DNA from 4 places in the Actinomadura vinacea genome. Region 4 is predicted to be linked to each of the others. Evidence: riboswitches for the same ligand, from Rfam matches in the RefSeq annotation. Region 4 holds a riboswitch; each other region holds the start of a gene.
The links. Region 4 has a riboswitch for cobalamin ahead of metE (5-methyltetrahydropteroyltriglutamate--homocysteine S-methyltransferase). Riboswitches for the same ligand answer to the same signal wherever they lie in the genome.
Positions count from the first base shown of each region.

Region 1 (7,813 bases), on a different contig from region 4:
CGCGGATTCCTCGGGGGCGAGGGCCGCCGCCGCGATCCGGGCGAAACGATCCCCATGTGATGCTATTGCCTCGGCGCTTTCAAGATAAACGTCGCCCATCGTCCCCTCTACGTAGGCGATATCGGGGTCGGCGGGGTCGGGAAACGAAAGGATCGTGAAACGTCCGTCAAGTCCGGCATGCTCCCTTATGTCGAACGGCAGCACCTGGAGGGTGATCTCGGGCCGGTCCGCCGCCTCCGCCAGCGCGGCCAGCTGCGCCGCCATGACCTCGTGCCCGCCGATCGGACGGCGCAGCACGCTCTCGTCGAAGATCAGGTGCACCCGCGGCGCCTGCTCGCGGTCCAGCAGCGCCTGCCGGGCCTTGCGGGCGTCGATCCGGCGCTCGATGTCCTCGGGGGTGGGCAGCAGCCGGCCCGCGGTGATCACGGCACGGGCGTAATCCTCCGTCTGGAGCAGCCCATGGATCAGCTGCGGGTCCCAGGTGCGGATCTGGGACGCCTCGTCCTCCAGGGCCACGTAACTGCCGGTGAACACGTCCGCGTAGGCGGTCCACCAGCCGCGCTGGCCCGCCTCCCGCGCCAGGTTGATGAGGGCGTCCCGCCCGGGGCTGGGCACGCCGTACAGGTTGAGTATGTCCGCGATGTCGTTGGGCTTGGGCCGGGTCTGCCCCGTCTCCAGCCGCGAGACGGTGGCCCGCGACCAGTCCAGCCGGTCCGCCACCTCCTGCAGGGTGAGCCCCTGCTCCTCTCGCAGCCTGCGAAGCTCCCGCGCCAGCCGGCGACCGCGCACCGTGGGCCGATAGGTCATGAGCCGAGAGTCTCCCGATTCGGTCCGTTCCGTACAACACAAATGACCATGCCGGTAACGGCAATCTGCCGAAGGATGTTGCGTGACTGAGATTCTCACGCAAAGCTGAGGAAATGTGACCGCATGTGAGCGGAACGTAACGGTGGCAGGAGGGTCCTGTGAAGACCTCGCCAGAGACGGTCGGCGCCGTCCGGGGCATCGCCGGTGCCGACGATCCCGAAGGTGGGCCCCCGACGCCCCGTTCCACCGGCGCGCGCGCCCGGGAGGGAGCCCCAGGGGAGGCGGCGGCACCGGTCGTCCCGGTGTACTGCGGGCCGCCGCTCGGGTGCGTCTGGGTGCTCCCTGAGGGCCCGGAGTGCGCGGGCTATGCCCGTGCCGTGCTGGGGGAGGCGCTGGCCGCGGCGGGCGCGCCCCGTGCCGCCATCGCCGACGCGCGGCTGATGGCCAGCGAGCTGGCCACCAACGCCTTCCAGCACGCGCCCGGCCACGGCCCGCACGAGCTGTGGCTCTACGCCGGTGCGCCCGGCGAGCGCACCGGCGCCGTCCCCGGCCAGGTGCGGTGCGCGGTCTTCGACCGCCAGGCCGCCGGCCGCCTGCCCGCCTACTCGTGGACCTCCGGCGACCACGGCCGCGGGCTGAGCATCGTCCGGGAGCTGTCGGACGGCCGCTGGGGCATACTCCGCACGCTGTCGCGGTGCGTGCCGCGGGTGCGCGGCAAGGCCGTCTGGTTCGCGATCCCCGCGGTCGTCCACCTCCCGGCCGAACTGCTCCACCCGCCGAACGGGAAGATCGTGCCCCTCCCGGCCACTGCGGTGCCGCCGCTCGGCTGACGCGCTGTGTTCATGCAATCCCGGCCCAGGACGCTCGCCTGGCGGCTCGCACCCTGACCGTGCTTGGTGCGAGCGCGACATCGCTTCGCGATCTGGCCGGTGCAGCTCGCCTCCGGCGTCGCCGCACCGGCCAGGTAGCGCGCTCGCGCGGTACCTGGGGCCACGTCGAGACAGGCCTTTGTAGAACACGTTCTTGACGTGGGGTCCGGGAAGGGCGCCGGAGCACTCTCACCCCTCCGCGGCTTGGGTCGTTTATGCCTGTATGTCATCCTGTGCAGGCGACGGAAGCGGAGGAACCCGGTGCGAATCCGGGGCTGTCCCGCAACTGTGACCATGGGGAGCTCCCCTCACGTACAGCCACGGCGGCGACGCTGGAAGGCTGAGGAGGAGTGGCGATCCGGGAGCCAGGAGACTCCGGCCGTCGAAGGGACGCGGGCACCGCCAAGCCTTGGGGGGCGTCCCTTGGAAGGACAGCCACGGGCGTGGACACCCGAGGGAAGGACGATGAGGCATGCCCTATCTGATGGGCCGATGAGCCGCGCGGGCGCCGACCGGCGGACCCACCGGGCGCGCTACCCCTTTTCCGCCGTCGTCGGCATGGACGATCTCAAGCTGGCCCTGCTCGTCAACGCGGTCTCGCCGGGCGTGGGCGGCGTCCTGGTCCGGGGCGAGAAGGGCACCGCCAAGTCGACGATCGTGCGGGCGCTGGCCGACCTGCTGCCATCGGTGCCGGTGGTGGCGGGCTGCCGCTTCTCCTGCGACCCCCGCGACCCCGACCCCGGCTGCCCGGACGGCCCGCACGCCGCCTTCGACGCCGAGGCGGACGAGGACGACGGGCTCGACGAGCTCGGCGAGGGCGGCGAGGACGGCGAGCCCGCGATCACCGTCCGGGCCGAACCGGCCCCCGCCGACCCTGCCCGGCCCGCCGGCGAGCCGGCCGGGATGCCCCACCGGCCCGCCCAGCTGGTCGAGCTGCCGGTAGGCGCGTCGGAGGACCGGCTCACCGGCTCCCTGGACATCGAGCGCGCGCTGACCGAGGGCGTGAAGGCCTATGAGCCCGGCCTGCTCGCGGCCGCGCACCGCGGCGTCCTGTACGTCGACGAGGTCAACCTGCTGCACGACCACCTGGTCGACCTGCTGCTGGACGCCGCCGCCATGGGCGAGTCGTACGTCGAGCGGGAGGGCGTGTCGGTCCGGCACGCCGCGCGCTTCCTGCTGGTCGGCACCATGAACCCGGAGGAGGGCGAGCTGCGCCCGCAGCTGCTCGACCGGTTCGGGCTGACCGTGGAGGTCGCCGCGAGCCGCGCCCCCGAGGAGCGCGCCGAGGTGGTGCGGCGGCGCCTGGACTACGAGCACGACCCGGTCCGGTTCGCCGCCCGCTGGCGGCTGGCCGAGGCGGAGCTGGCCGCGCGGATCGCCTCGGCGCAGTCGCGGCTGCCCCGGGTGGAGCTCACCGACGCCGCGCTCCGCCAGATCACCGCGGTCTGCGCCGCGTTCGAGGTGGACGGGCTGCGCGCCGACCTGGTCACGGCCCGCGCCGCGATGGCGCTGGCCGCCTGGCACCGGCGCACCGTGGTCACCGCCGAGGACGTGCGCACCGCGGCCCGGCTGGCGCTGCCGCACCGGCGCCGCCGCGACCCGTTCGACGCGCCCGGCCTGGACGAGGAGAAGCTCGACCGGATCCTGGAGGAGCACGCCGATCCCGCCGGGCCTCCGGAGACCGCGCCGCCGGAGCCCGAGCCGGAACCCGAGGCCGCCCCGGAGCCGGAGCCGTCGCGGGCCGACGACGGGCCGGAGGACGACGGTCCCGACGAGGGGCCCGACGACGACGGTCCCGGCGACGGGCCGCGCGGCGGTCCCGGCGGCCTGGACGGCGGAAGCGACGTGCTGAGCGCCCTGGACGCGCTGCTGAACGGCCAGTCCGTGAACGACGGCGAGCGCCCGGCCGACGAGCGCGTCCCCGCCGAGGACCCGGACGCCGGCGAGGGCGAGCCCGCCCAGGCCGGTGCCACGTTCCGGCCGCGGCTGTTCACCGTGCCCGGCACCGGCGTCGGCGCGCCCGGCCGCCGCTCCAAGGCGCGCACCCCGTTCGGGCGGGTCTCCGGGGCCCGGCCGGGCGCCCGCGGCCTGCACCTGAGCGCCACGCTGCACGCCGCCGCGCCGCACCAGCACGCCCGCGGCCGTACCGGTCCCGGGATCGTGATCGCCGCGGACGACCTGCGGGAGGCCGTCCGCGACGGCCGCGAGGGCAATCTGGTGCTGTTCGTGGTCGACGCCAGCGGCTCGATGGCCGCGCGGCGGCGGATGCGGGCGGTCAAGGGCGCCGTGCTCAGCCTGCTCCTGGACGCCTACCAGCGCCGCGACAAGATCGGGCTCATCACCTTCCGGGGCACCGGAGCCGAGCTGGCGCTGCCGCCGACGTCGTCGGTCGAGGCCGGGGCGCGGCGGCTGGAGCGGCTCCCCACCGGGGGCCGGACGCCGCTGGCGGCCGGGCTGCTGCGGGCCGCCGAGACGCTGCGGGTCGAGCAGGTCCGCGACCCGTCCCGCCGCGCGCTGCTGGTGCTGGTGACCGACGGCCGTGCCACGCACGGCCCCGACCCGTCCGCCGCCGCCGGGCTGCTGGCCGCGTCCGGGGTGGCGTCGGTGGTGGTCGACTGCGAGTCCGGCCCGGTACGGCTCGGCCTGGCGGCCGGGCTCGGCGAGCGGCTGGGCGCCGAGACGGTGCGGCTGGAGGAGCTCGGCTCCGACGACCTGGCCGGGGTCGTCCGCGCGTCCAGAAGGAACACGGCCGGGAAGGTGGCGTGAGCGAGCGATGCCGCAGGGCAAACCGGAGTACGTGCCCGAGGACGGGCTGACCACCAGGGAACGGCGCAACCGGCCGCTGGTGATCGTGCACACCGGCCCGGGGAAGGGCAAGTCGACCGCGGCGTTCGGGCTGGCGCTGCGCGCCTGGAACCAGGGCTGGCCGATCGGGGTGTTCCAGTTCGTGAAGTCGGCCAAGTGGCGGATCGGCGAGGAGCGGGCGCTGCGCGTCCTCGGCGACGGCGGCGAGGGCGGCCCGGTGACCTGGCACAAGATGGGCGAGGGCTGGTCGTGGATCCAGCGTCCGGGCACCGAGGCCGACCACGAGGCCGACGCCAGGGAGGGCTGGGCGCAGATCAAGCGCGATCTGGCGGCCGAGACGTACCGCTTCTACGTGCTGGACGAGTTCACCTACCCGATGAAGTGGGGCTGGATCGACGTCGAGGACGTCATCGCCGCGCTGCGGGACCGGCCGGGCTCCCAGCACGTGGTGATCACGGGCCGGGACGCCGACCCGCGGCTGCTGGAGGTCGCCGACCTGGTCACCGAGATGGGCAAGGTCAAGCACCCGATGGACCGCGGCCAGAAGGGCCAGAAGGGCATCGAGTGGTGATTCGCGCTCCCCGGATCGTGGTGGCCGCGCCCGCGTCGGGCTGCGGCAAGACGACCGTGGCCACCGGGCTGATGGCGGCGCTGGCCGCGCGCGGGACGGCCGTGTCGCCGCACAAGGTCGGCCCCGACTACATCGACCCGGGGTACCACGCGCTGGCCACCGGGCGTCCGGGCCGCAACCTCGACCCGTGGCTGACGTCGGAGGAGCTGGTCGTCCCGCTGTTCCTGCACGGCGCGGCGGGCGCCGAGGTGTCGGTGGTCGAGGGCGTGATGGGCCTGTACGACGGCGCCGCCGAGCAGGGCGGGTTCGCCTCGACCGCCCATGTCGCCGGGCTGCTGGACGCGCCGGTGGTGCTGGTGGTGGACGCGGCGGCGGCGGGCCGTTCGGTGGCGGCGACCGTGCACGGCTTCCGGACCTATGACGAAGGCGTGCGGCTGGGCGGGGTGATCCTCAACCGGATCGGCTCGGACGGGCACGAGCGGATGTGCCGCGACGCCGTCGAGGAGCTGGGCGTCCCGGTGCTGGGCGCGCTGCGCCGCCGCGAGGACGTGGCGACGCCGTCCCGCCATCTGGGACTCGTCCCGGCGGCGGAGCGGAGCGCGGAGGCGGTCGAGACGGTCCGGCGGCTCGGCGACCTGGTCGCCTCGTCTTGCGATCTGGACGCCGTGCTGGCCCTCGCCCGGAGCGCTCCGGCGCTGCGGGCCGAGCCGTGGGAACCGGGCGGGCAGGTGTCCGCCGGCGCTCCGGCGAGCGCCCGTCCCCGGATCGCGGTGGCGGGCGGTCCGGCGTTCACCTTCGGGTACGCGGAGAACGAGGAGTTGCTGGAGGCGGCGGGCGCCGAGGTCGTGCGGTTCGACCCGCTGCGCGACGAGCGGCTGCCCGGCGGCACCCGCGGCGTCGTGATCGGCGGCGGCTTCCCCGAGATGTACGCGTCCGAACTGTCGGAGAACGAGCCGCTGCGCCGCGCCCTCGCCGCCTTCTCGGCGGGCGGCGGCCCGGTGTACGCCGAATGCGCCGGGCTCCTCTATCTCGGCCGCGAGCTGGACGGAAGGCCCATGTGCGGCGTCCTGGACGAGGTGACCGCGACCATGGCGCCGCGGCTGACGCTCGGCTACCGGTCGGCCGTCGCGGTCTCCGACTCGGTGGTGGCCCGTACCGGGGAACGCGTGCGGGGCCACGAGTTCCACCGCACCGTCACCGACCCCCGCCACGGGAAGACGGCCGCGTGGCAGTGGACGACCGCGGGCCCCGACGGTTTCGTCCAGGGGGATTGCGTCGCGTCGTATCTGCATCTGCACTGGGCGGGGGAACCGCTGTTCGCCGAGCGGCTGGTGCGGGCGGCCTCCCGGAGCGGGACGGGCCGCGGCGAAGGAGGAGGGGACGCGTGACGACCTTCGACGCGGTGCCCGTCCTGGAGGGCGGGCGCGTGCGGCTGCGGCCCTACGGACCGGACGACGCCGATGTGCTGACCGAGGCGATGGCCGCGGGCGAGGACTTCCTGCCGCCCAACGTCCCGCCGGGCGGCGACGGCCTGGCCTGGTGGCTGGCCGAGGGGGTGCACGACATCCCGCGTTCGGGCTGGGGCCTGCACCTGGTCGTGGCGGACCGCGAGACCGGCGCGCTGAGCGGCACGGTCGGGCTCTTCCGGGTCGACTGGCCGGCCCGCTCCGCCGAGGCCGGCTACGGGATCCGTCCGGCGGCGCGCGGGCGCGGGCTGGCCACCGACGCGCTCCGCGCGCTGGCCGGCTGGGCGCTGGACGCCGGCGGCGGCGGCCTCAACCGGGTCGAGTTGCGCATCGACGTCGCCAACCGGGCCTCGGTCCGGGTCGCGGAGAAGGCGGGATTCCGGCACGAGGGCGTGCTCCGCGCCGTCGAGACCGGTCCCGGCGGCCCGGTCGACCAGCACGTCTTCGGCCTGATCGCCGCCGACCTGGAAGGCGCGGTTCTGGAGGGCACGGTTCTGGAGGGCACGGTTCTGGAGGGCACGGGGCGGAGCGCGCCGGGGCCGGGGACGCTCATCGGCGTCGGGGTGGGGCCGGGCGACCCCGAGCTGGTGACGGCCAAGGGCGTGCGGGTGCTGCGGGAGTCCGACGTGGTGCTGGTCCCGGTCATGGCGCTGGACGAGGCGGGCCGCGCCGAGTCGGTCGTCCGCGCGTACACGGGCAAGGCCGAACGGGTCGTGTTCGCCCTCAACGACCGCGGCGGCGTCACCGAGCGCCGCGCCGCCGCCTGGGACGCCGCGGCCGAACGGGTCGTCCGGGCTTTCGAGGAGGGCGCCGCGACCGTCGCGTTCGCGACCATCGGCGACCCCAACGTCTACTCGACCTTCACCTACCTGGCCCAGACCGTGCGGCGGCTGCGGCCGGGCACCGGGATCGCGACCGTGCCCGGCATCACCGCCATGCAGGACCTGGCCGCCCGTTCCGGGACCGTGCTCGCCGAAGGGGCGGAGTCGATCGGCCTGCTGCCGCTGGCCGGCGGCCCGGACGCGCTGCGCGCCTTCCGGGCCGCGCTGGAGACCGGCGACACCGTCGTGGCGTACAAGTTCGGCGCCGTCGCCGAGCAGGTCGTCGAGGCGCTCAAGGACGCCGGACGGCTGGACGGGGCCCGCTACGGCGCCCGGCTCGGCCTGCCCGGCGAGGAGATCGGGCCCGCGCGCGAGCTGTCCGGTCCCGTCCCCTACCTGTCCACGCTGATCGTGCCGGGCCGCCGCGAGGGCGGCCGGGGAGGAAGGCTCCGATGACCCCGCCGTCCGGCCCGC
Region 1 is NZ_BAAARW010000023.1:70,542-78,354, forward strand. Features, by position in the region: gene ABD340_RS31045 (helix-turn-helix domain-containing protein) at 1-807, opposite strand, end outside; gene ABD340_RS31050 (ATP-binding protein) at 966-1,637, shown strand; cobalamin riboswitch at 1,928-2,052, shown strand; gene ABD340_RS31055 (VWA domain-containing protein) at 2,169-4,442, shown strand; gene cobO (cob(I)yrinic acid a,c-diamide adenosyltransferase) at 4,450-5,052, shown strand; gene ABD340_RS31065 (cobyrinic acid a,c-diamide synthase CobB) at 5,049-6,440, shown strand; gene cobI (precorrin-2 C(20)-methyltransferase) at 6,437-7,795, shown strand; gene cobM (precorrin-4 C(11)-methyltransferase) at 7,792-7,813, shown strand, end outside.
Region 1: linked by a shared signal. The riboswitch ahead of ABD340_RS31055 (VWA domain-containing protein) and the one ahead of metE (5-methyltetrahydropteroyltriglutamate--homocysteine S-methyltransferase) in region 4 are both predicted to bind cobalamin.

Region 2 (7,813 bases), on a different contig from region 4:
CGCCTTCGGGTCGGTCGACTTCAGCGCGGTGTGCGCCGCCGCGGGCACCGCGCCCAGCGTCAGCGTCGCCGCCGCGAGCGCGCCCGCCAGCCCGGTCCTGGCCAGGATGGAACGGATGGTCATGACGGCCTCCTCGCACGAGTGACTCCGGATGAGGCGAGCACGGACATGAGAGATCTCCATTGGACGTTCGAGGCGTACGGGAAAACCGGAAGCGCCGCGTGTTCGGCGTCCGGTGGCGCTCGGCGCCCGTCCGCGAGCCCGTCCGGCCCCTGATCGGGACAGGTCAGGCGTGCGCGAGCGCCCTCGAACGCCGGGGCGGGCCCCGCCGTACGACCTGGTACCGCAGGACGCGGCCGGCGGTGCCGGTCGCGATCACCGCCGTCACCGGAGATGTACGCGCCGGAGGGACGGCCGGTTCGACCCGCAGCAGCACCAGCAGGACGCGCAGCGACCGGTCGGCCAGGGCGGCGACCCGCCGGGCCAGCGTCCAGGCCGCCCGCTCGCCGCGCCGCAGCCACCAGGCCGAGACGACGGCGGCGGCCACGTGCGCGAGCGTCATCGCCAGGCTCGACTCGTACCCGGGGACGGACGCGATCTGGTGGTGCCCCGAGGCCGGGTCGGCCGGGAGCGCGGGGAGCGGCGGCGCGGTGGCCGCCGCGTACAGGCTGTGCAGCGCGAACTGGCCGCCCAGCAGCCCGCCCAGGATCGTCGCCAGCGAACGCTCGTGGCCCGCCAGCACCAGCGCCACCGCCAGCACCCCGCCGAAGCCCGCGGCGATCGCCCAGACCGGGACCGTGACGGTGGAGGTCAGGGTGTGCCCGAGGGTCGCCAGCGACACGCAGACGGCGGCGAAGGCGGCCGCCCGCGAGGTCCGGAAGAGCGGATGCGGGGACATGGCCCGTTCATCGTCCCACTCCGGTCCGGTGATCTCTATACCTCCCCCCGGATAGGACGCGACACGCCCAACATGTTGTGGTGTCGCGAACCGGTCCACCCAGATGTAGGGTCTTGCCCGTGCTGGTTCGCCCGTGCCGCCAACGGCTCGGGCGTCGTAAGAGGGAACCCGGTGCGACGTGCGCTGCCGCCATCGGCGCCGCCAATTCCGGGACTGCCCCGCAGCGGTGAGCGGGAACGACCGCCGTCATAGGCACTGGCGCGTGAGCGCCGGGAAGCGACGGCCACTAGGTCGCGCCGTCCGGACGTCCGGACGGCGCGGTGCCCGCGAGTCCGAAGACCTGCCGGCACCGATGTTCGTCCAGGCCTCGCGGGAGGGCCGGTGGACGGTGCGCGGCATGCCGCCGCGCCCCCGTTCGCGTGCCCGCTCCCGGCGAGGCGAGCAGCTCGCGACGGAGAGAGCAGAACACGTGACACAGCAAGTCATCGACCGGCTGGCCGCCGAGGTCGAGCAGGCCTGCGCGGGCCTGCCCGAAGCCGACCCGGCACGGGTGCGACGGGAAGACCGCGACCAGGCGATCGCCGAGGCCGCCGCCCTCGTCGCCGCGGAGCCCGCGTACGCCAAGGTCGCGGCCCGCCTGCTGAGCCTGAAGATCGCCGACGAGACCGCGGCCGAAGGGGTGCGGGCCTTCTCCGAGTCGGTCGCCGCCTCGCACGCGCAGGGGCTCCTCGCCGACGCGCCCGCCGCGTTCGTCGCCGCCCACGCCACCGAGCTGGACGCGCTGATCGACGATGACGCCGACGACCGCTTCGAGTACTTCGGGCTCCGCACCCTCTACGACCGCTACCTGCTGCGGCATCCGAGCACCCGCCGCGCCCTGGAGCGCCCGCAGCACTTCTTCCTGCGCGTCGCCTGCGGGCTGGCCGCGGACATCGGCGAGGCCGCCGAACTGTACGGGCTGCTCAGCACGCTGTCGTACCTGCCCAGCTCGCCCACGCTCTTCAACTCCGCCGCCCGCCGCCCGCAGCTGTCGTCGTGCTTCCTGCTCGACTCGCCCCGCGACGAGCTGGAATCGATCTACGAGCGGTACGGGCAGGTCGCGCGGCTCAGCAAGTACGCCGGCGGGATCGGGATCTCCTGGACCCGGATCCGGGCGCGCGGGTCGCTGATCCGCGGCACCAACGGGCACTCCAACGGGATCGTCCCCTGGCTGCGCACCCTCGACTCGTCCGTCGCCGCCGTCAACCAGGGCGGCAGGCGCAAGGGCGCCGCCTGCGTCTACCTGGAACCCTGGCACGCCGACGTCGAGGAGTTCCTGGAACTGCGCGACAACACCGGCGAGGACGCGCGCCGCACCCACAACCTCAACCTCGCCAACTGGATCCCCGACGAGTTCATGCGGCGGGTCGAGGCCGACGGCACCTGGTCGCTGTTCGACCCCAAGGAGGTGCCCGAGCTCACCGACCTGTGGGGCGACGACTTCGACACCGCCTACCGCCGCGCGGAGACGGAGCGCCGGTACGTCCGGCAGGTTCCGGCGCGCCGCCTCTACGGCCGGATGATGCGGACGCTCGCCGAGACCGGCAACGGCTGGATGACGTTCAAGGACGCCGCGAACCGTGCCTGCAACCAGACCGCCGAGCCGGGCCGCGTCGTCCACCTGTCGAACCTGTGCACCGAGATCCTGGAAGTGACCGGCGACCGCGAGACCGCGGTGTGCAACCTGGGCTCGATCAACCTCGCCGCCCACACCACTCCGGACGGAATCGACTGGGAGCGGCTGCGGGCCACCGTGCGCACCGCCGTCCGCTTCCTGGACCGCACGATCGACCGCGGCTTCTACCCGACCGAGGAGGCCGCGGACGCCAACCGGCGGTGGCGGCCGGTCGGGCTGGGCGTGATGGGCCTGGCCGACGTGTTCTTCAAGCTGCGGCTGCCGTTCGACTCGGCGGAGGCGCGCGAACTGTCCACGCTGATCGCCGAGGAGATCGCGCTGGCGGCCTACAGGACGTCCGCCGACCTGGCCGCCGAACTGGGGCCGCTCCCCGCGTTCGAGCACACCCGCACCGCGCGCGGCATGCTGCACCCGGACCACTTCCCGGACGCCGCGCCCGCCCGCGCCGCCGAATGGGACGCCCTGCGCGCCCGCGTCGCCGAGGTCGGGCTGCGCAACTCGCTGCTGATCGCCATCGCGCCGACCGCTACGATCGCGTCCATCGCGGGCTGCTTCGAGTGCATCGAGCCGCAGGTGTCCAACCTCTTCAAGCGCGAGACGCTGTCGGGCGAGTTCCTGCAGATCAACGGCTACCTCGTGGACGACCTGAAGCGCCTCGGGCTGTGGACGCCCGCCACCAGAGACGCGATCAAGCGCTCCAACGGCTCGGTCCAAGGCCTGGACCTCCCAGCCGAGCTCCGCCACCTCTACCGCACCGCGTGGGAACTCCCCCAGAAGGCACTCATCGACCTGGCCGCCGCACGCACGCCCTACATCGACCAGAGCCAGTCCTTGAACCTCTTCATGGAGACGCCCACCATCGGCAAGCTCTCCTCGATGTACGCCTACGCATGGCGCAGCGGACTCAAGACGACCTACTACCTGCGCTCCCGTCCGGCAACCCGCATCGCCCAGACAACGCTCATGTGCTCCCTGGAGAACCCCGAGACCTGCGAGGCGTGCCAGTAATGCTGTTGGACCCGGGCATGGACCTGACCCTGCGCCCCATGCGCTACCCCGACTTCTACGAGCGCTACCGCGCCGCCATACGCAACACCTGGACAGTAGAAGAGGTCGACCTCGCCTCAGACCTCCAAGACCTGAACCGGCTCACCCCAGAAGAACTGCACCTGGTCAACCGGCTGGTCGCGTTCTTCGCCACCGGCGACTCGATCGTGGCCAACAACCTCGTCCTGAACCTCTACAAGCACATCAACGCCCCCGAGGCCAGGCTCTACCTATCCAGGCAGCTGTTCGAAGAGGCCGTGCACGTCCAGTTCTACCTGACCCTGCTGGACACCTACCTCCCCGACGCCGACGAGCGCGCACGCGCGTTCGCGGCAGTCGAGCACATTCCGTCCATCAAGGCCAAGGCCGAGTTCTGCTTCCGCTGGATCGACTCCATCAGCTCCCAGGACGAGTTGCACACGCCCACCGACCGGCGCTCGTTCCTTCTCAACCTCATCTGCTTCGCCGCGTGCATCGAGGGCCTCTTCTTCTACGGGGCCTTCGCCTACGTCTACTGGCTACGCTCCCGCGGCCTCCTCAACGGCCTGGCCTCAGGAACCAACTGGGTCTTCCGGGACGAGAGCATGCACATGGACTTCGCCTTCTCAGTCGTCGACACCGTCCGCTCCGAGGAACCCGGCCTGTTCGACACCGAAATGACAAAACAGGTGACCCGCATGCTCGAAGAAGCCGTGGAGGCCGAATTGGAGTTCGCCCATGACCTGTGCGGCGACGGCCTACCAGGCATGAGCGCCGACGACATGCGCGGCTACCTGGAATACGTGGCCGACCAACGCCTGACCCGCCTGGGCCTACCCGTCCGCTACGGCTCGTCCAACCCGTTCACGTTCATGGAACTCCAGGACGTCCAAGAACTGTCCAACTTCTTCGAACGCCGAGTATCCGCCTACCAGATAGGCACCGAAGGCACCGTAACCCTAGACGAACCCTTCTAACCACGAAGCGGCGGCCGCACCCGGCGGCCACCGCTTCCAAGGGAGGCCCTGTGCGTCCAGGGCCCCGGCTCCGGCGTGACTGGTCACGTCCGCCCGAGCTGGTGGATCCAGGCTCAGCGATTGTTGTAGATCTCGTAGGTCCGGGCACCGTTATCGCACCCGTTACCGACCGACCGACATACGGTCACCTGGATCCACTTCTTTTCGGGGAGGTTGTACACGCCCCCCATCGAAGCTTTGGAATAGCTGCACTTCCCGTTGTTCTTGGTGTCCGGGAGGTCGAACCGGTAGCGAGCGTTACTGCCTTCCCCTACTTCCACCCACGCAATAGCCCAACGTCCATCGGACTTGGTGTCGCAGATCTTGAGGTGGTCGCCCTTCTTCGTGAAGTACGCCCTCGCCCCCTTGGTCTCGTCGTTCCACGGGCCGTACTCCCAAGTGGCGGCCGATGCGGTACCGGAGCCCAGGGTTACCGAGGCCATGGCCACAGCGGCCACGGGAAGGACGCGGGCCAGCAACGCCTTGATTTTCACGCAAAGTCCAATCTCTGGAGGAAGGGGGATTGCCCGGTATGGGGCGAGGTGATCTTTGAAGTCTCCGCACTATAGCGATATGCGATCAGTAAGACAACGCGAATGGATAACCGGCCAGACCCGGATTTGCGACTGCCCTCGGTGTCGACCAAGTCGCTCGACGTGGTCGGGGCGGCTCATTCTGGGGGTGTCGTATAAGTAATTGGCCTGATGCTGTCCACCAGAGCATCGAGACGCTCGTCGATCGTCTGCATCATGATGACGAATTCTTTGTCGTGTTCGAGCTTGTCCTTCCATCAGTAGGTGGAGGTGATAATCGCGGCCTGGCCTCCCTCCTCTTCGCCCCGGCCGACTGCAGCGCCTCCGAGGACGGGCAGGTACCGGGGTCAGAGGGAGATGTGGTGCATGATCACGTTGTGCACGTGGTGGGTCTTGTCCTCGCCGCGGAACTCCACCTCGTAGAGCTGGGTGCCGACGTGGATCGCGATCGCGCCGGAGGAGAAGAACGAGCCCGCGAACGACTTGTTGCTGACCACGCTCACCGAGCTGATCCGCGAGTACGGGATGCTGGTGATCGCGATCTTCTTGCCGACAAAGGACTTGTCCTGGATGATCACGCGCCGGTCGGTGAGCCCGATGAACCCCGTCCCGGCGCCCACGGCGTCGTACACCGCGATGATCTGCTCGCCGGGGAGCAGTCCGCTCTCGATCTGCTTGAGCTGCCCCGACCTGTCGTGCGGAACCCCGCCGCGCCCCATATGAGCCTCCCGTGAGTCGTGCCGCGCATTTTCGTACGACGCGCGCGGCGTCCGCACCGTTCCGCGATAACGGGTTTCGCGGGCCACGTCCGCTTCGCCGGGGGCTCTTGGCTGGGCACCCACGCCTACACCCGGTTCGACTGGACGGGTGTGTGCGCTGGCGGCCGTCGCGCCGGCCCGGCATCTCCTCCGCCGACTCGGTTTCAGCCGCCGGATCGGGGCACCAGACGAATGATCGGCAGTTCCCGGTCGGTCTTCTGCTGGTACTGGGCGAAACGGGGCGCGGCCGCGATGATCTGCTCCCAGGCCTGCGCGCGTTCCGCCCCGTGGAGCTGCTCGGCGACCACCGCCACCTCGCGGCCCTCGACTTCGATCTTGATCTTGTCGGGGTGGGCGGCGAGGTTGTGGTACCAGGCGGGATTCCCCGGCGCCCCGGCCGCCGACGCCACGATCAGCCAGTTGCCGTCGCCCCCGGGCCACCAGCCGACCGGAGTCGTGCGTTCGAGTCCGCTCTTGCGGCCGACGGTCGTCAGGATCAGGGCGTTGAAGCCCCCGAACTTGCCCTTTCGGCGGATTCGCTTGGCGACCAGCGTGTTCAGCAAGCGGAGCATCCTCCCGGCCGGCTGACGGGCACCGCGGGTTCCGGCAGGTGTATCGAAGCTCATGTCGTCTCTCCGAGCTGGGCGTCGCTATTGATGCGGTCGTCGATGACGAAGGCGACCTTGGTGTTCCCGGCCCGCACGTCGCGGAACGTTCGGATCTCGGCGGAGCCGATGCGGCCCCGGACCTCGACATAATCGTTAAGCAAGCATACTGTACACGCACTTAACTATATTACCTGTGCGGGCTTTGCCGTGTGTGCCGGTCTAGGCCTCGGGTACCAGGTCGGTCCGCTGGTCCTTGTTCGTGGTGTCGTCATCGCCGCCGTGGGAGTTCCGCACGTGCCTGAACGCCCGCAGGGCGAGTACGGCCAGGCCGACGTAGAAGATGGCGCTGACGATGCCCACCACCTGCACGCCGGAGGTGAACGCGTCGCGGGCCGCGGCCAGCAGGTCGCTGCTCTGTTCTGCGGGCAGTTGACCGGCCGCGCCGACCGCGCGGTCGATACTTTCCCGGGCGGCGTCCGCCACGTCGGGTGGTACCGGGCCGAGCGCGCCCTCCACGTTGCTCCGGTACACCGCGGTCCCGAGCGTGGCGAGCGTGGCGATGCCGAGCCCGAGCCCGAATTCTGCGGTCGTCTGCACGATCGACGCCCCGGAGCCGGCCTTGTCCGGCGGCACGGCCCCCATGGCGAGGTGGTTGCAGAGCGCGGCCAGCGGCGCGGTGCCGAGCATGGCGACACACATCGCAATGAAGATCATCATGGGGCCGGACGTCGAGTCGGCCAGCGTGAAGATCATGTAGCCGGCACCCGCAACGAACAGTCCGCCCGCGATCAGGTACGCCGGACGGATGTGGTTCGCCAGCGGTGGGGTGGACAGATTGCCGACGATCATCAGCACGTTGGGCACCACCAGGAGCAGGCCGGCCGCCAGCGGGGTGAGGCCGGTGACGTTCTGCAGGTACAACGTGACGAGCAGGAGGGTGCCGGTGCCCACCACGGCGGTCACGAACATCAAGGTCAGTGCGGAGCTGAACGTGCGGTCGCCGAACATGCGCAGGTCGAGCAGCGGGTGCTCCAGGTGCCGCTGACGCTGGACGAACACCACCCCTGCCGCGATGCCGAACACCAGCGCCACGGCGGGGAACCACTCCCAGCCGTTGCGGGCCAGCTCCTTGAGCCCGTAGACGAACGGCAGGATCGCCGCGAGGGACAGCACGACGCTGACCGGGTCGAGCTTGCCGGCCTGCGGTGCACGCTGGTCGGGGAGCAGGGAGGGACCGAACACCAGCAGCAGCACGATCCCCGGCACGGCCACCAGGAACACCGAACCCCACCAGAAGTA
Region 2 is NZ_BAAARW010000019.1:91,174-98,986, reverse strand. Features, by position in the region: gene ABD340_RS24180 (copper resistance CopC family protein) at 1-123, opposite strand, end outside; gene ABD340_RS24175 (MFS transporter) at 287-898, opposite strand; cobalamin riboswitch at 1,005-1,260, shown strand; gene ABD340_RS24170 (ribonucleoside-diphosphate reductase subunit alpha) at 1,368-3,581, shown strand; gene ABD340_RS24165 (ribonucleotide-diphosphate reductase subunit beta) at 3,581-4,576, shown strand; gene ABD340_RS24160 (hypothetical protein) at 4,690-5,109, opposite strand; gene ABD340_RS24155 (PH domain-containing protein) at 5,496-5,867, opposite strand; gene ABD340_RS24150 (nitroreductase/quinone reductase family protein) at 6,071-6,478, opposite strand; gene ABD340_RS24145 (hypothetical protein) at 6,529-6,675, opposite strand; gene ABD340_RS24140 (MFS transporter) at 6,734-7,813, opposite strand, start outside.
Region 2: linked by a shared signal. The riboswitch ahead of ABD340_RS24170 (ribonucleoside-diphosphate reductase subunit alpha) and the one ahead of metE (5-methyltetrahydropteroyltriglutamate--homocysteine S-methyltransferase) in region 4 are both predicted to bind cobalamin.

Region 3 (7,813 bases), on a different contig from region 4:
TCTACCGCCAATTCCTGTACCGGTCCTCCTCGCGGGCCTACCCGCCCGCCTGCCAGGCCGTCCGGGCCACCGATATCAACGCGACCCCGTCACTGCGTCCACAGCGTGCCCCGCCCCCGTCAGCCGCTCGACCGTCCCGCAGGAATTTCCGTGGCTGCGCCAGGGTTGCAAGGCGACGTGCTCCTCAGGAGCAACGCAGCCCCATTGACATCACAAAGGACTCCGACCGTGGCAGCCCAGTTCTCCGACGAACTGAAGAAGTACCTCGACGACTCCCGGATCTTCGCAACCGTGGCGACGGTGTCGCCCGACGGGCGGCCGCACCTGACCGTCGTCTGGATCAAGCGCGACGGCGACGACCTGATGTTCTCCACCACCGTGGACAGGTTGCAGGGAAAGAACATCGCCCGCGACCCGCGCGTCACGGTGATGATCAACCCGCCCGAAGACCCGTACGCCTACGCCGAGATCCGCGGCACCGCAACGGTCACCCCGGACCCCGCCCGCGAACTGCCGAACGAGTTGTCCCTCAAGTACACGGGCCAGGACTACACCACGTTCAACCCGGCCTCGAAGAACGATGGGGAACGCATCGTCGTCCGCGTCACTCCCGTCAAGATCACTGGCCGGCTCTGAACTGAGTCCCGGCTCCATATCCCATCAGGCGGCGGCACCCGCACCTCGGCGGCCGCCGAGCTGGCACCGACCCGGGTCCTGGCTGCTGCGGGCGCCGCCGGGTTGTCCCGGGAACAGATCCGGGTTGAGGAACCGGTGGACAGCCGCTGGCGCTGAGAAAGGTCTTGAAGGGGTTCGCCCTGCTCGGCGGGCGACTCCAGCCCGTGGGCCACGCCACTTGGCGGGCTGCCCCGACGGTCTCGTCATCCCTCGGACCTGACGGATGAGGAATGGGCGCCGGTGGAGCTAATCGCGTTTGAGGATGCCGGTCAGCCCGGCGACCACGGCGGTGGTGAGCACCCATCCGGCCACGATGAACGCCCAGGACCAGTACATGGCGGTGTCGCGGGCTCGCCAGGCCTTCTGCTGGCCGAGGTCCGCGATCGGCAACAGGACATCGAGGGTGTAGCCGAGTGCGTTGAAACCCGGGCCACGCGGGTCGGCGCGGGTCAGGTCGTGGGTGTGGGCCCCGGTGAAGATCCAGGTACCGAGGGCGAGGAGGCCGGCCAGCCAGATGGCGGCCAGCCAGGTGCGGTAGCCGTAGCCGACGGTCAGATACAGCAGCCAGTTCGCCACCTTGCCCGCCGGGTTGAGCGTCGCACGGCGCCGCCACTGCTTGGCGACCGCGACCTGGCGCGCTGCCTGCTCGTCTCCGGCACGCCGGTAGGCGGCGGCAAGTTGATCGTAGAGTTGCGGTGCGTAGCCGCCAGGATCGCGGGCCAGCCAGCGAAGCCGAGCGGCGACATCGGCCTTGTCGCTGCGGGGGCCGAGGCTGTCGTAGGTGAATCCGCGCAGTTGGATTGAGGCGGGCCAGGTCGTCGGGTCGTCGTCGAAGATCCCGACGCGGGTGTTGGTGAGGTCCACGCTGCCGTCGGGCCGGTGGCGAGGCAGCAGGATCAGGGCGTCGGCTCTGACCCCCTTGAGATTCAGAGCGTGTCGCCCCGGTTCGGTGAGCGTGGAGTCGGACAGATCGAGGTCCCCGTCGATGCGGGCGCCGGCCAGTCGGATCTCTCCCTCGGCGGTGAACCCGTCGGTGGGGTGGACATCCCCGTCCACGACCAATCCGTCGGCGTTGAGCGCCTGCCCGCCGGGGTTGATCAGGTGAGTGCCGGCCAGGACCAGAACGGCACCGATGTGGGCGTTGGGAAGGCGCACCTCCCCATGGGCGGTGAGCCCCTCGGCCATTACGCCGTCATCGACGGTGAGCCGATCGGCGCTCAGCGTGGTGGCGCTGGCGTTGGTCAGGCGCGCGTGGTTCAGGTCGAGCCGGCCGCCGATGCGAGCGCCGGGGAGACGTACGTTGCCTTCAGCGGTGAGATACCGGCAGAACATGTCGTGGCCGACCGTGATCCTGGCGGCGCCCAGTGCGACGGCGCCGGGTGCGTCGAGCCGTGCCCGAGTCAGGTCCAGGGTGCCGCCGATCGTGGCGCCGCGCAGGTGGGTCTCTCCGTCGACGGTGAATCCGTTTCGGCAGTCCAGATCGTGTTTGATGGTGAGGCCGTCGGCGGTCAGAGCGTGCCCCTGCGGGTTGGACAACCGGGCGCCGGCGAACGACAGTCGCCCCAGCTGGGCGCTGGGCAGGCGCACCTCGCCTTCGGCGATGAAGCCGTCCCGGCACCACATGCTCTCGGTGACGGTGAGCGCGTCGGCGCGCAGCGCGTGGCCGCCCGCATTGGCCAGGTGGGCCGCCCTCAACGACAAACTCCCGCCGATGCGGGCTCCCCCCAAGGTGACGGCCCCTCCGCGGTGAGGCCGTCGAGGTTGAGATCGCCGACGGTGCACAGCCGGTCGGCGGCCAGCCCGGGCAGACGGCAGCCGGGGAGGCGAATCGCGGACGCGCTGCAGCCGCACAGGTTGACCGGCTGCTCGATATGGCAGTCGGCCAGGAGGAGCGGGCAGGCGAGCTCGGCCGCCTCCAGATCGAGCCCGCCGGTGATGCGGGCACCACGCAATTTCACCGCCCGTGGCCGGCCGCGATCGGGTGTCCGGCGTCCGGTGAGCAGATCGGCCAGCACACTGGCCCGCACGGTCCGCTCTGCACCCCAGGCCGTTCCGCGGGTGGGCTCGTCGCGCTGGGCATCGCCGGTGCGAAGGTCGACGAGCGAGCCTAAGGCGGCGGCGTGCAGCAGCTGCTGTTCGGCGGCGCCCAACTCCTCGTCGCCGAACTGCGGATCAAAGTGCGGCGCGGTCATCGCGGCGGTGCTCCCTGTGTTCGGCGACCCTGAGCGCGTTTGGGAAGCATCTTGCTATAGGCACTCGAGGGGCGTGGGGCCGGCCGTTCACCGTTGCCCGCATTTCAGCGTCACTCTGACGGTTGATCAGCCCTCCGCGTCAGGAACGGAAGGTTCATCTGGTGCCTCGCGAGTGGATGCCGAGGCCGTAGAAGGTGAGGCTGTACTCGTCGCCTTCTGAGGTTTCGGTTTGGGCGCCGTGCATGATCTTGAGTTCCGTCGGGGAGGTAAGGCCGACGGCGCGGGCGGTGTCGACGGCCGTCCTGGCGAGGGCCTTCCCGTCCACCCGGCCGATGCCGCCGCCGATGAGGCGCCATTCGGGGTAGTCGTCCCACGGGTCGTCAGGAAGGGGCCCTGGGGTCCAGCCGAGGGCGGGGAGGTCGACGGAGCGGGCGGCGCCGGCGATCAGCAGCCGATCCTTGTGGGGATAGATGTCTAGGAGGAGGCCGGTGGCTCCGTGAATGGCGGGGACGAGACGCATGCCGAGCGCGTGCTGCTCTGCTGAGACGGTCGAAAGCCACGCGGCGAAGGCGCGTTCGAAGACGTCCCAGTCGTGCGCCAGCCACGGGCTGGGCAGCAGCAGATTCGCTGGGTTGGGTTTGTGGGCGGAATCGTTCGTTTGGAGCCGGCCCAGAAATCCCGTGACGTCCATAGGTCGGCCCTGCCCCTGGCGAATCAGCCACTCCGCCCATTGGTCGGTCTGGGTGAGCACGACTTCCGGGCCGTGAGCGCCGGCGCGCAGCTCGACGCTTTGGGCGGGGCGGAGCCAGCGAAGGTAGGGGTTGCCCCAGGCGGGTCCGTGGGCATTGAAAGGACGGTGTTCTCCGTAGCTTCCCGCGACGGAGGCGGGGCCTAGCGCGTTCCTGACCACCTGGGCCACGTGACGGAAGCAGTCCGCCTGCGCGAGGGGGGACGGGGCGGCGAGCCCCACCGGGACGGCTAGGCCGGCCGGGAGGAGGCGTGCGTCGCCCGTGGGCAGGCCGGTGCGCACGAGCGTGGGATCGTCGTCGCCGGTGGCCCAGCCGCGCGTTTTCACCAGCCGGCGCAGAGTGTCGTGGCTCCAGTCCCCGGTCGACGAGTCGCGCAGCCACAGCGCCAGGTCCGCCAGCTGGTCGTCCGGCGGTACGACGCGCTCATTGATCTCCATCGTGGGGATGATACGCATCATCTCGCCGGTGGATGATCAGTCCTCTCGCCAGGAGAGTTTGATCAGGCGGTTCTTGGCGTCCTCGGCGACTTCGGCGTCGGCGACGACGTCGTACCGGCTCGCCACGATCTGGCTGCGGGAGGTGAAGTCGCGGCGGCCGCCGGTGAGGGCCTGGGCGATGGCGCCGAAGATCGCGCCGAAGGCCGCGCCGAACACGACGCCGCCCAGCAGCAGCGGGAACACCTCGCTGTGGTTGCGGGTGAACAGGGTGAGGAGGAGGCCGACCAGCAGGCCGAACCAGGCGCCGCTGCCGGCGCCGGCCATGGCGGCGCGGCCGACGGTGAGCCGGCCCAGGACGGTCTCGACCATCTTCAGGTCGGAGCCGATGATGGCCGTCCGCTCGACCGGGAACTTGTCGTCGGAGAGGAAGTCGACCGCACGCTGGGCGGCGGCGTAGGTGTCGTAGGACCCGACGACCGGACGCTCGGTCGCGGGCGGACCCGCATGCGTGGACATGGATCCATCCTCGTCTTCGGTGGCGTTACCGCTGGACTACCCACGGTTCCCCGGGACGCACCCCTTCCGTGGGACAGGGGCGGATTTGTACCGCTGGGCCGGGCGGTGCGTGGGCGGACCACGGGTGCGCTCCCGGGAACGGGGGTGCAGCCCGCTGCACCCCGGAGGGCGCGGGCTACGATGGCGGCGACGGCGGGTGAGGAATCCGGTGTGAATCCGGAGCTGTCCCGCAACTGTGACCGGGGAGTACGCCCTCGTTCGCGGCCACGGCGGTGACGCTGGAAGGCCGAGGGCGCGACGTCGATCCGGGAGTCAGGAGACTCCGCGCCGTCGTGACCTCTTCACCGAGCCGGGGCGCGGAGACCCCGGGGGAGGCTTGCCGATGCGTGCCCTGCTGCTGTCCACCGCCGACACCGAACTGCTCGCCGCGCGCGCGGCCGACGCCGGGTATGCGACGGCGAACCCGGTCCGGATCGGGCTCGATGAGCTGGACGGGCTGGTCGGGGACGCCGATGTCGTCGTCGTGCGGCTGCTGGGCGGGCGCAAGACCTGGCCCGAGGGCGTCGACCGGCTGCGGGAGGCGGGGGTGCCGCTGGTGCTGCTGGGCGGGGAGGCCGACCCGGACGCGGAGCTGATGGCGCTGTCGACCGTCCCGGCGGGCGTGGCGGCGGAGGCGTTGGACTACCTGCGCGAGGGCGGTGTCGCCAACCTGCGGGAGCTGGCCCGTTTCCTGAGCGACACGGTGCTGCTGACGGGTGAGGGCTTCGCGCCGCCGGTCTCGATGCCGTCGTACGGAGTGCACGGCGATCATCGGGTGGAGCCGGGCAGGCCGACGGTGGGGATCGTGTTCTACCGGGCGCACGAGCTGTCGGGGAACACGGCGTTCGTGGACGTGCTGTGCGAGCGCGTCGAGGCGCAGGGCGGCAACGCGCTGCCGGTCTTCTGCGGTTCGCTGCGCGGCGCCGACGAGGGTTTGCTGGAAATTCTGGGACGGGTCGACGCGCTGGTCGCGACGGTGCTGGCGGGCGGCGGTGCGGTGGCCGCGGACGCGTCGGCGGGTGGTGACGAGGACTCCTGGGACGCGGGCGCGCTGGCGGATCTGGACGTTCCGGTCGTCCAGGGGCTGTGCCTGACGTCGAGCCGGGCCGCTTGGCGGGAGTCGGACGGGGCGCTGACGCCGATGGACGCCGCGATGCAGGTCGCGATCCCCGAGTTCGACGGCCGGCTGATCTCGGTGCCGTTCTCGTTCAAGGAGGAGGGGCCCGGCGGCGTGCCCGTCTACGTCGCCGATCCGGAGCGCGCGGACCGGGTCGCGGGCATCGCGGTGCGGCACGCCCGGCTCAGGCACAAGGCGAACGGGGACAAGCGGGTCGCGGTCGTGCTGTCCTCTTATCCGACCAAGCATTCGCGGGTCGGCAACGCGGTCGGGCTGGACACGCCTGTGTCGGCCGTCCAGCTGCTGCGGGAGATGGGCGCGGCCGGTTACGACCTGGGGGACGACGACGAGCTGTGGCGCGACCCCGACGACGGCGATCCGCTGATCCACCGGCTGATCGCCGCCGGGGGGCACGATGTGGAGTGGCTCACCGAGGAGCAGCTGGCGCGGGCGTCGGCCCGGGTCCGCCTGGACGACTACCGGCGCTGGTTCGAGGCGCTGCCGGAGGGGCTGCGCGAGGGCGTCCGCGGGCACTGGGGCGAGCCGCCCGGCGAGCTGTACGTGGACGGCGACGATGTCGTGCTGGCCTCGCTGCGCTTCGGGAACGTGATCCTGATGATCCAGCCGCCGCGGGGCTTCGGCGAGAACCCGGTCGCGATCTACCACGACCCCGACCTGCCGCCGTCGCACCACTACCTGGCAGCCTACCGCTGGCTCGACCGGGAGTTCGGCGCGGACGCGGTGGTGCACCTCGGCAAGCACGGCACGCTCGAATGGCTGCCCGGCAAGGGCCTCGGGCTGTCGGACGGCTGCGCCCCGGACGCGGTGCTCGGCGACCTGCCGCTGGTCTACCCGTTCATCGTGAACGACCCGGGCGAGGGCACGCAGGCGAAGCGGCGCGGCCACGCCACGGTCGTCGACCACCTGGTGCCGCCGATGGCGCGCGCCGAGTCGTACGGCGACCTGGCCAAGCTGGAGCAGTTGCTGGACGAGTACGCCACCGTCGCCGACCTGGACCCGGCCAAGCTCCCGGCCGTCCGGGCGCAGATCTGGACGCTGGTGCAGGCCGCCCAGCTGCACCACGACCTGCACCAGGACGAGATGCCCGGCGAGTCGGAGTTCGACGACTTCATCCTGCACGTCGACGGGTACCTGTGCGAGATCAAGGACGTGCAGATCCGCGACGGCCTGCACGTCCTGGGGCGGCAGCCGGTGGACGAGGCGCGCGTCAACCTGGTGCTGGCGGTGCTGCGCGCCGCCCAGGTGTGGGGCGGTGTCGCGGGTGCGATGCCGGGGCTGCGGTCGGCGCTGGCGGCCGAGTTCGGCCTGGACGAGAAGCGGCTCCTCGCCGACCCGGGCCACCGCGTCGAGGAGGACCTGACCGGGCTGACGGCGCTGGCGGACGGCCCGGCCCGCACCGCCTCGGACGTGATCGACCTGCTGGAGCGGGTCGCCCGCGGGCTCGTCGAGGGCATGGAGCGCGCGGGCTGGGACGTCGCCACCGCCGAGAGCGTCTGCGAGGCGGTGTTCGGCCGCGAGGTCCCGGACGTGGTGCGGCTGCTGGCGTTCGGTGCGGCGGAGGTGGTGCCGCGGCTGGAGGCGACCTCGGGGGAGATCGGCGCCGTGCTGCACGCGCTGGACGGCGGGCACGTGCCCGCCGGGCCGTCCGGGTCGCCCACCCGGGGCCTGGTCAACGTGCTGCCGACCGGCCGCAACTTCTATTCGGTCGACCCGAAGGCGATCCCGTCGCGCAACTCGTGGGAGGTCGGCGTCGCCCTCGCCGACTCGCTGATCGCACGGCATCTGGCGGACACCGGCGAGTACCCGTCCAGCGTGGGCCTCACCGTCTGGGGGACCGCGGCGATGCGGACCCAGGGCGACGACATCGCCGAGGTGCTGGCGCTGATCGGCTGCCGCCCGGTCTGGGACGACGCCTCCCGCCGGGTCACCGGGTTCGAGATCGTCCCGGCGGCGGAGCTGGGCCGGCCGCGGATCGATGTCACCGTCCGCATCTCCGGCTTCTTCCGGGACGCGTTCCCGCACGTCATCGCGCTCCTGGACGACGCGATCAGTGCTGTCGCCGACCTG
Region 3 is NZ_BAAARW010000023.1:35,273-43,085, forward strand. Features, by position in the region: gene ABD340_RS30865 (PPOX class F420-dependent oxidoreductase) at 229-636, shown strand; gene ABD340_RS30870 (hypothetical protein) at 922-2,370, opposite strand; gene ABD340_RS30875 (hypothetical protein) at 2,367-2,867, opposite strand; gene ABD340_RS30880 (hypothetical protein) at 3,022-4,053, opposite strand; gene ABD340_RS30885 (general stress protein) at 4,090-4,569, opposite strand; cobalamin riboswitch at 4,768-4,892, shown strand; gene cobN (cobaltochelatase subunit CobN) at 4,952-7,813, shown strand, end outside.
Region 3: linked by a shared signal. The riboswitch ahead of cobN (cobaltochelatase subunit CobN) and the one ahead of metE (5-methyltetrahydropteroyltriglutamate--homocysteine S-methyltransferase) in region 4 are both predicted to bind cobalamin.

Region 4 (7,813 bases):
CCTTGAACGACCCCGTGGGGATCAGCCCCTCGTCCTTCATCAGCAGCCCGGGCAGGCCGATGCGCTCGCCGTACCTCGCCATCGGCAGCAGCGGCGTCATGCCCTCGCCGAGGGTGATCACCGAGCCGGCCGCGGCGACCGGGAGCAGCTCGTGGTAGCGCCACAGGTCCGGCGGGCGGGCGGCAAGGTCGGCGGGCCCCACCGAGGAGCGGATCGCCGCCAGGTCATAGCGGGCGAGCAGGGGCGACCCGCACGCCGTGCACAGGTTCTGCGGCCGATCGGCGGCGTGGACGGCGCCGCACCGTCCGCACTCCAGATGCGACAGGTGGCTGAAACTCATCGGATGGCACGCTCCACTACGTCGGCGGCGATGGCCAGGCAGGCCTCGTCGATGTCGAATCCGGGACTGTGATGCGGCGCGGGGCTCGAAGCCCCCACGACCAGGTACGTCGCTTCGCCGCCGCGTTCCTGGACGGCCCGCATCAGGAACGTCGCATCGTCGCTGGCGCCGAACCGATGGTCGTCCAGGACTCGCGTCACCGCGGGGAGGGAACGGGCGGCCGCGGCGATCGCGCGCACCGCCGCCGGGTCGCAGTCAGCCGTCGTGGCGGCGCCGATCCGCTCGATCCGCACGCCGACCTCGTGCGCGGCGCCCGCCGCGTTCAGCACGGCGCGGGCACGGCGTTCCAACTCGTCGCAGACCTCCCCGGACGTGGCGCGCAACTCCAGCCGCAGTTCGGCATCGGCCGCGACGATGTTGGGCGCCGTTCCCGCCCGCAGCACGCCGACGTTCACCCGCGTGTCGGCTGCGCCGAACCGCGGCAGCGCGTGCAGGCCCAGCGCCGCCTGGGCCGCCGCGAGCAGCGCGTTGCGCCCCTCCTCGGGAGCGTGCGCGGCATGGGACGGCCGACCCGTGAAGGCCGCCAGCAGCTTGGAGTTGGCGAAGAAGCCGGAGGTGCCCGCGGCGACCTCCCCGACCGGGAGGCCGAGCCCGAAATGCAGGGCGTACAGGCGATCGACGCCTTCGGCCGCGCCCGCGGCGAGCATCGCGCGGGCACCCCGCCCGCCTTCCTCGGCGGGCTGGAAGAGCAGCCGGACCCGCCCGGGGAAATCCCTTCCGGCCAGGCGCCGCGCCAGTTCCAGGCCGACCGCGACATGTCCGTCGTGGCCGCACGCGTGCATGACCTCCGGCGACCGCGAGGCGAACCCGTCGCGCGCCGGCGCGTGCGAGGCGTCCTGGGACTCGTCCAGGGGAAGCGCGTCGATATCGACGCGCACGGCGGTCGACGGGCCTGGAGCGCCGCCGTCGAGTTCGGCGATCACAGCGGTGTGGCCGTCGCGCACCACTCGCAGACCATCGGCGTCGGCGCCCCAGGCCCGTGCCCGCTCCGCCGCGCGCGACAACTCGTCCGGGCCGGGCAGCCTTGGCGCGCGGGACAGGTCGATGGCCTCCGCGCCGGTGAGCACCCGCCAGCCGAGCCGCCGCAGTTCCGCCGCGATCGTGACCGAGGTCCACAGCTCGGTGAACGCCGTCTCCGCGTGCGCGTGGAAACACCGGCGCAGACCGACCAGATCGAGCTCCGCGATCGATACCCTACTATCCACACCGGAAAAGTACATGATGTCACCGATGCCAAGGGCGCACGGTCCGGGCACCGGCCCGTGCGCCCTCGCCCGTTTCCGGATCAGCTCGGGGCGCCCTCGCGGACGCGCCGCGCGGCGGTGACCAGGTTGCGCAGGGACGCCTCGGTCTCCGGGTAGGCGCGGGTCTTCAGCCCGCAGTCGGGATTGACCCATAGTTTGTCGGGCTCGACGGCCTGGAGCGCGCGCCGCAGGTTGTCCTCCATCTCCTCGGCGGAGGGGACGCGGGGGGAGTGGATGTCGTAGACGCCGGGACCGATGCCGTTCTCGTAGCCGGCGGCGCGCAGGTCACCGACCAGTTCCATGTGCGAGCGGGCGGCCTCGACGCTGGTGACGTCGGCGTCCAGGGCGCCGATCGCGTCGATGATCTCGCCGAACTCGGAGTAGCACATATGGGTGTGGATCTGGGTGGAGTCGGCCACGCCGGAGGTGGCCAGGCGGAACGCGCCGACCGCCCAGTCCAGATAGGCGGCGTGCTCGGTCCTGCGCAGGGGCAGCAGCTCGCGCAGGGCGGGCTCGTCGACCTGGATGATGCGGATGCCGGCCGACTCCAGGTCGCCGATCTCGTCGCGCAGGGCGAGGGCGACCTGCCGTGCGGTCTCGGCCGGCGGCTGGTCGTCGCGGACGAATGACCAGGCCAGCATCGTGACCGGCCCGGTGAGCATGCCCTTGACCGGCTTGTTCGTCAGCCCTTGGGCGTGGCTGGTCCACTCGACGGTCATCGGCCGGGGCCGGGCGACGTCGCTGTGCAGGATCGGCGGCCGCACGTACCGGGACCCGTACGACTGCACCCATCCGTGCTCGGTCGCGGCGTAGCCGTCCAGCTGCTCGGCGAAGTACTGGACCATGTCGTTGCGTTCGGGCTCGCCGTGCACGAGCACGTCCAGGCCCAGTTCCTCCTGAAACGCGACCACCCGGGCGATCTCGTCCTTCATCGCCTGGACGTAGGCGTCCTCGGAGACGCGTCCGGCCCTGCGGTCGGCGCGGGCCTTGCGGATCTCCGGGGTCTGGGGGAAGGAGCCGATGGTGGTGGTGGCCAGATCGGGCAGCTTCAGCGTGGCGCGCTGGGCGGCGAACCGGGCGGCCCGGTCACCGCGGCGCGCGTCGCCGAGCATGTCCAGGCGGGCACGGACGCGGTGGTCGATCCCGGCGGCCGGCGCCGGGACTTGGGCCGCAGGTGCCGGGGCGTCCTCACGCAGCGCCCTGCCCAGCGCGACGACCTCCTCGGCCTTCTGCCGGGCGAACGCGAGCCGCCCCCGCACCGCGGGCTCGAGCGAGGTCTCGGCGTCCAGGTCGATCGGGACGTGCAGCAGTGAGCAGGAGGTGCTCACGGTGACCTGGTCGACCAGGCCGAGCAGCGCGGCGCAGGTGGCCTTGGCCCGTTGCTCGTCGGCGCGCCAGACGTTGCGTCCGTCCACCACGCCCGCAACGACGGTCTTGCGCGGCAGCCCGCCAACGGTGGCGAGCACGTCCAGGTTCCCCGGTCCCGCGACGAAGTCGAGTGCGACGGCCTCCACACGGGACCCGGCAAGGACGCGCAGCGCATCCGCGCCGATCGCGCCGAAGTAGGTCGCCACCAGCAGGCGCGGCCTGCTGGACAGCTCACCGAGCCGCGCGTACGCGCGGGCCAGCGCGGCGACCTCTTCCTCGGTCCGGTCGGCGACCAGGGCGGGCTCGTCCAGCTGCACCCATTCGGCTCCGGCCCCTGAAAGGCGTTCCAGCAGCTCGGCGTACACCTCGACCAGCCCGTCGAGCAGGTCGAGTGGACCGAACCCGGGGGGTGCGTCCGCCGCGGGCTTGGCCAGCAGCAGGTAGGTCAGCGGCCCGACCAGCACCGGCCGCGTCTCGATGCCCAGGGCCTTGGCCTCCCGGTACTCCGAGACCGGTTTGGCGCCGGCTCCGTCCGCCAGCCGGAACCTGGTGCCGGGCCCGAGTTCGGGAACGATGTAGTGATAGTTGGTGTCGAACCACTTGGTCATCTCCAGCGCCGGGACGTCCTGGACGCCGCGCGCCATGGCGAAGTAGCGGTCGAGACCGTCCAGGTGCCGGTACCGGTCGGGCACGGCATCGACCAGCACGCTGGTGTCGAGCACCTGGTCGTAGTAGGAGAAGGTGTTCGACGGGATCGTGTCGAGACCGGCGTCGCGCAGCTGCGTCCAGACGGTGCCGCGCAGGTCGGCGCCGGCCTCCTCCAGGGCGGCCGCGTCGATGCGCCCGGCCCAGTAGTCCTCGGTGGCGAACTTCAACTCTCGGCGCGCCCCGATGCGCGGGTATCCGAGGATCGTGGTGTTCATGGCGGCTTCCCTCGCTGAGCCACAGGCGGCATACGGCGAAAGGGACACGGCGCACGGCGGGGACCACCGCCCGTGCGAGCCGCAGGCCCTCCCGCGAGGCCGCAGACCACCGCGCGCCGGCCGGCGCGCGGGCGGAGGCAGGTCTTCGGACTCACGGGCACCGCTCCTACCGACGTAGGAGCCTCCTACTGGCCGTCGCTTCCCAGGCCACCGGCCCAGTGCGTGATGACGGCGGTCGTTCCCGCTCACCGCTGCGGGGCAGTCCCGGAATCTCACCGGGTTCCCTCTTACGACGCTCGATCCCCTACAGGACCGAGCGAACCATCCACGCAGCCGAGTGTAGCGGCCCGGGACCAAGGAACGAGCGGGCGCATACGCTCGTTGATCCCGCCCCCGTGCTGACCGCCGAGAAGTGCCGGCGGCTGACCTCGACCAGCAGGCAGGTCGATCGGCGTCGGCCGCCGGCCGCTCGCCTGACTGCGCTGAGCCGGACGCGGCCACGGACCGGGTCTGTCCCGTCTGTCCGCGCTGTGGGAGTATCCGAGCGATATGGGTCCGTGGTCGGTGGTCCGATGGGTGCGCGCGGCGAGCTTCGCCGGCACGTGCGCCGGGCTCGCCACGCTCGGGCACGTCGCCGGAGGCGGCTCGCTCGCCCGGACGGCCACGCTGGCCGGTTTCCTCCTCGTCCTCGTTCCCGCGCTGGCGCTGACCGGCCGGGAACGCACCTTGGCCTCGATCCTGCCCGCCACCGCTCTCTCTCAGATCGTCCTGCACGTCCTGCTGACGGAAGCGGGCGGGCCGGGCTCTTCGGCGGACGCCATCACGGGCACGGGTGAGATGCACCACGGTGGGGTCCCCGGTCTGGGGATGCTGTTGATGCACGCCGTGAGCGTTCTGGTGACGTCCGCATGGTTGGAGTGGGGCGAGGCGCGCCTGTGCGCTCTTGTTCGGCTGCTTCTCGGGTGGGCCCTGCGCCCGTTGCTGTTCCTTCTCTCGGCGAGACGGAATCCCGCCGGTCACCTGCCGATCGCGCCGGCCCGCGCCAATGAGCGCGTGCCCGCCCTGGCCGTCCTGCGGTACGCCGTGGTACGGCGCGGGCCCCCCAGGACATGGGAGGTCCCGGGAACGGCCATGCGCTCGGTGGTTCTCTCCTGATTTCCTGATTCGGCGTTCCTGGGGCGAAGCGACCCGCCGGGACCTCTCATCACGGTGCCCGCAGGCTGAACCTGGCCTTCGGCTCCTGCGTATCCGGTGGTGGCGGCATCGTCCGCGCATGGACATGCCCGCCGGTTCTCCGCCGTCCTGGGACGGCGCCCGCTCCGTCTGGGAGGCCCGCGACGGCATGGATTTGTGGTCGGTGGTCCGCCTGGTGCGCGCGACGAGCTTCTCCGCCGCGTGCGCCCTGCTGGCCGCCGCCGGACACGTGTTCGGCGGCGGCCGGGTGGACGGCCCGGCCCTCCTGCTGGGCCTGGCGGTCGTGTTCGTTCCCGCGCTGGCCCTGACGGGGCGGGAGCGGACGATGAGCACGATCCTGCCGGCGGTGGCGGCCGCCCAGGTCCTGCTGCACACGCTTCTGCCGGACGGCTCGGGACAGCCCGACGCCGCCGCCGCGGCGGAACACGCCCAGCATGCGACGTCGCCTGGGTTGGGCATGCTGCTGATGCACGTGGTGGCCGTACTGGTCACCGCATGGTGGCTGGAATGCGGCGAGGCGAAGCTATGCGCACTGGTGCGTCGCCTAGCCGGTTGGGTGCTACGGCCACTGCGGCTGGAACGACCTGCGCCTGCCGGTGAGTTCGGGGTATCGCTTCCGGTGAGCCGGGAGCGGCATGGTCTGCGACTCGCGGCCATGCGCCATGTGGTGGAGGGAAGAGGCCCGCCCATCTGGCCGGCCGCTATCGGATGACCCGCTGAGGCTTCGCCCCCGACTCGGCGACCGCGCCGACGGGGCTGGTCCTTGTTCTGCATCCGATTCTTCCAGGGGTGCCCACGGCCGGACACAGGCCGTGCCCGCCCCATGCCCGGCCGCCTTCGCCATCACCGCGAACAGGCCTGCCGGTCCCCCACCCGAAGTTGCGCATACATCCCGAGACGCGCGCCGCGCGAACGGAGAACGCCTTCATGACCGCACTCGCCAATGACGAGCACGCCGCCGAACCTGCCCCGCCCACCAGACGCGCGACTTGGACGGCGCTGCGTCCGCTGATCCTGCGCCTGCACTTCTACGCCGGAATCCTCATCGCGCCCTTCCTGCTGATCGCCGCCACCACCGGCCTGTTGTACGCCGCGTCGTACCAGATCGAGAAGGTCGTCTACCAGCACGAACTGACCGTTCCCGCCCGTGACGCCCAGACGCCGCTGGCACAGCAGGTCGCCGCGGCACGCGCCGCACAACCCCAAGGAGAAGTCACCGCCGTACGTCCCTCCGAAGGCTCCGGCCGTACCACCAGGGTCTTGCTGGACGTCCCCGGCCTGGCCGAGAGCACCCAGCTGGCGGTGTTCGTCGATCCCCACACCGCCCAAGTACGCGGAACCCTGGAAAGCTACGGCAGCTCAGGGGCGCTGCCCGTCAGGGCGTGGATCTCCAACCTGCACCGCCATCTGCACCTGGGCGAGACCGGACGTCTCTACAGCGAACTGGCGGCCAGCTGGCTGTGGGTGGTGGCGCTCGGCGGCCTGCTGCTGTGGCTGGGCCGACGCCGCCGCCCGGGCCGTAAGCTCCGCGGCCTGGTGGCACCCGAGCGTGGCACGCGCGGACGGCGACGCCTCATGTCCTGGCACGGCGCGATCGGGCTGTGGGCGGCCGCGGGGCTGCTGTTCCTGTCGGCCACCGGCCTGACCTGGTCCAAATACGCGGGCGCCAACGTCGAGGACCTGCGAACCTCGCTCGGCTGGTCGACTCCCGCCCTGGCCTCCTCCGACCACGGCGACCACACCGGGGCCGGCGCCCGCGGCGGCCACGCGACCTCCGACGTCGGAATCGACACGGTCGTGCAGGCCGCCGCAGGCAAGGGCCTGTCGGGACCGCTGCAGATCACGTGGCCGGACGAGCCAGGCGGCGACTACGTGGCCGAGGAGATCGACAAGCAGTGGCCCCAGCGCCTGGATCAGGTCGCCGTCAACTCCTCCACCGGCCAGGTGAGCGGTGAGCTGCGCTTCACCGACTACCCGGTGGCCGCCAAGCTCACCCGCTGGGGCATCGACGGGCACATGGGCCTGCTGTTCGGCCTGCTCAACCAGATCGTGCTGGCCTGCATCGCCTTCGGAATCATCACGCTGATCGTGCTGGGCTACCGCATGTGGTGGCGGCGCCGCCCCACGCGCGGCTTCGCGCGCCCGTACCAGCGCGGCACCTGGCGGCGGGTGCACTGGGCCGTCCTGGTTCCGCTAGCGATCGCCGCAGCCGGAATAGGCGTCTTCCTGCCGCTGATGGGCATCTCCCTGGTCGTCTTCCTCCTCCTGGACGTCCTACTCGGCCTCCGCTCCCGCACGTCCCGAGCCGCCGAACCCGCGGCCACTCCCCCACAACCCGAACCCGACGAAACTCAGCCCGCTACCAGTGCTCCCGGCAGCTAGTTCGCCCCAGCAGCGATAGCGCGTTCGGCCGCTGGAGCGTCCTCGTGGCGGCTCCAGCGGCCGACGCACATGCCCGAACATCGGGGAGCGTCGTCAGAGCAGCGCGGAGTAGACGACCGCGAAGGCCGTCCCTGCGGTGAAGTGCCAGCACGAACAGCTCATCACCGCTCGATGACCAGCCGGGCCGGGACGAGCATTGAGATTCCGTACGGGTTGCCGAGGTCCATCGGCCCGGAGCGGTTCAGCCTTACGGACGTGTGGTGGGTGAGGTGGTCGGCGAACTTGCCCAGTCGGGGCCAGGC
Region 4 is NZ_BAAARW010000006.1:312,495-320,307, reverse strand. Features, by position in the region: gene ABD340_RS10045 (threonine synthase) at 1-340, opposite strand, end outside; gene ABD340_RS10040 (amidohydrolase) at 337-1,605, opposite strand; gene metE (5-methyltetrahydropteroyltriglutamate--homocysteine S-methyltransferase) at 1,686-3,935, opposite strand; cobalamin riboswitch at 4,055-4,277, opposite strand; gene ABD340_RS10030 (MFS transporter) at 4,512-5,090, shown strand; gene ABD340_RS10025 (hypothetical protein) at 5,209-5,841, shown strand; gene ABD340_RS10020 (PepSY-associated TM helix domain-containing protein) at 6,057-7,511, shown strand; gene ABD340_RS10015 (hypothetical protein) at 7,673-7,813, opposite strand, start outside.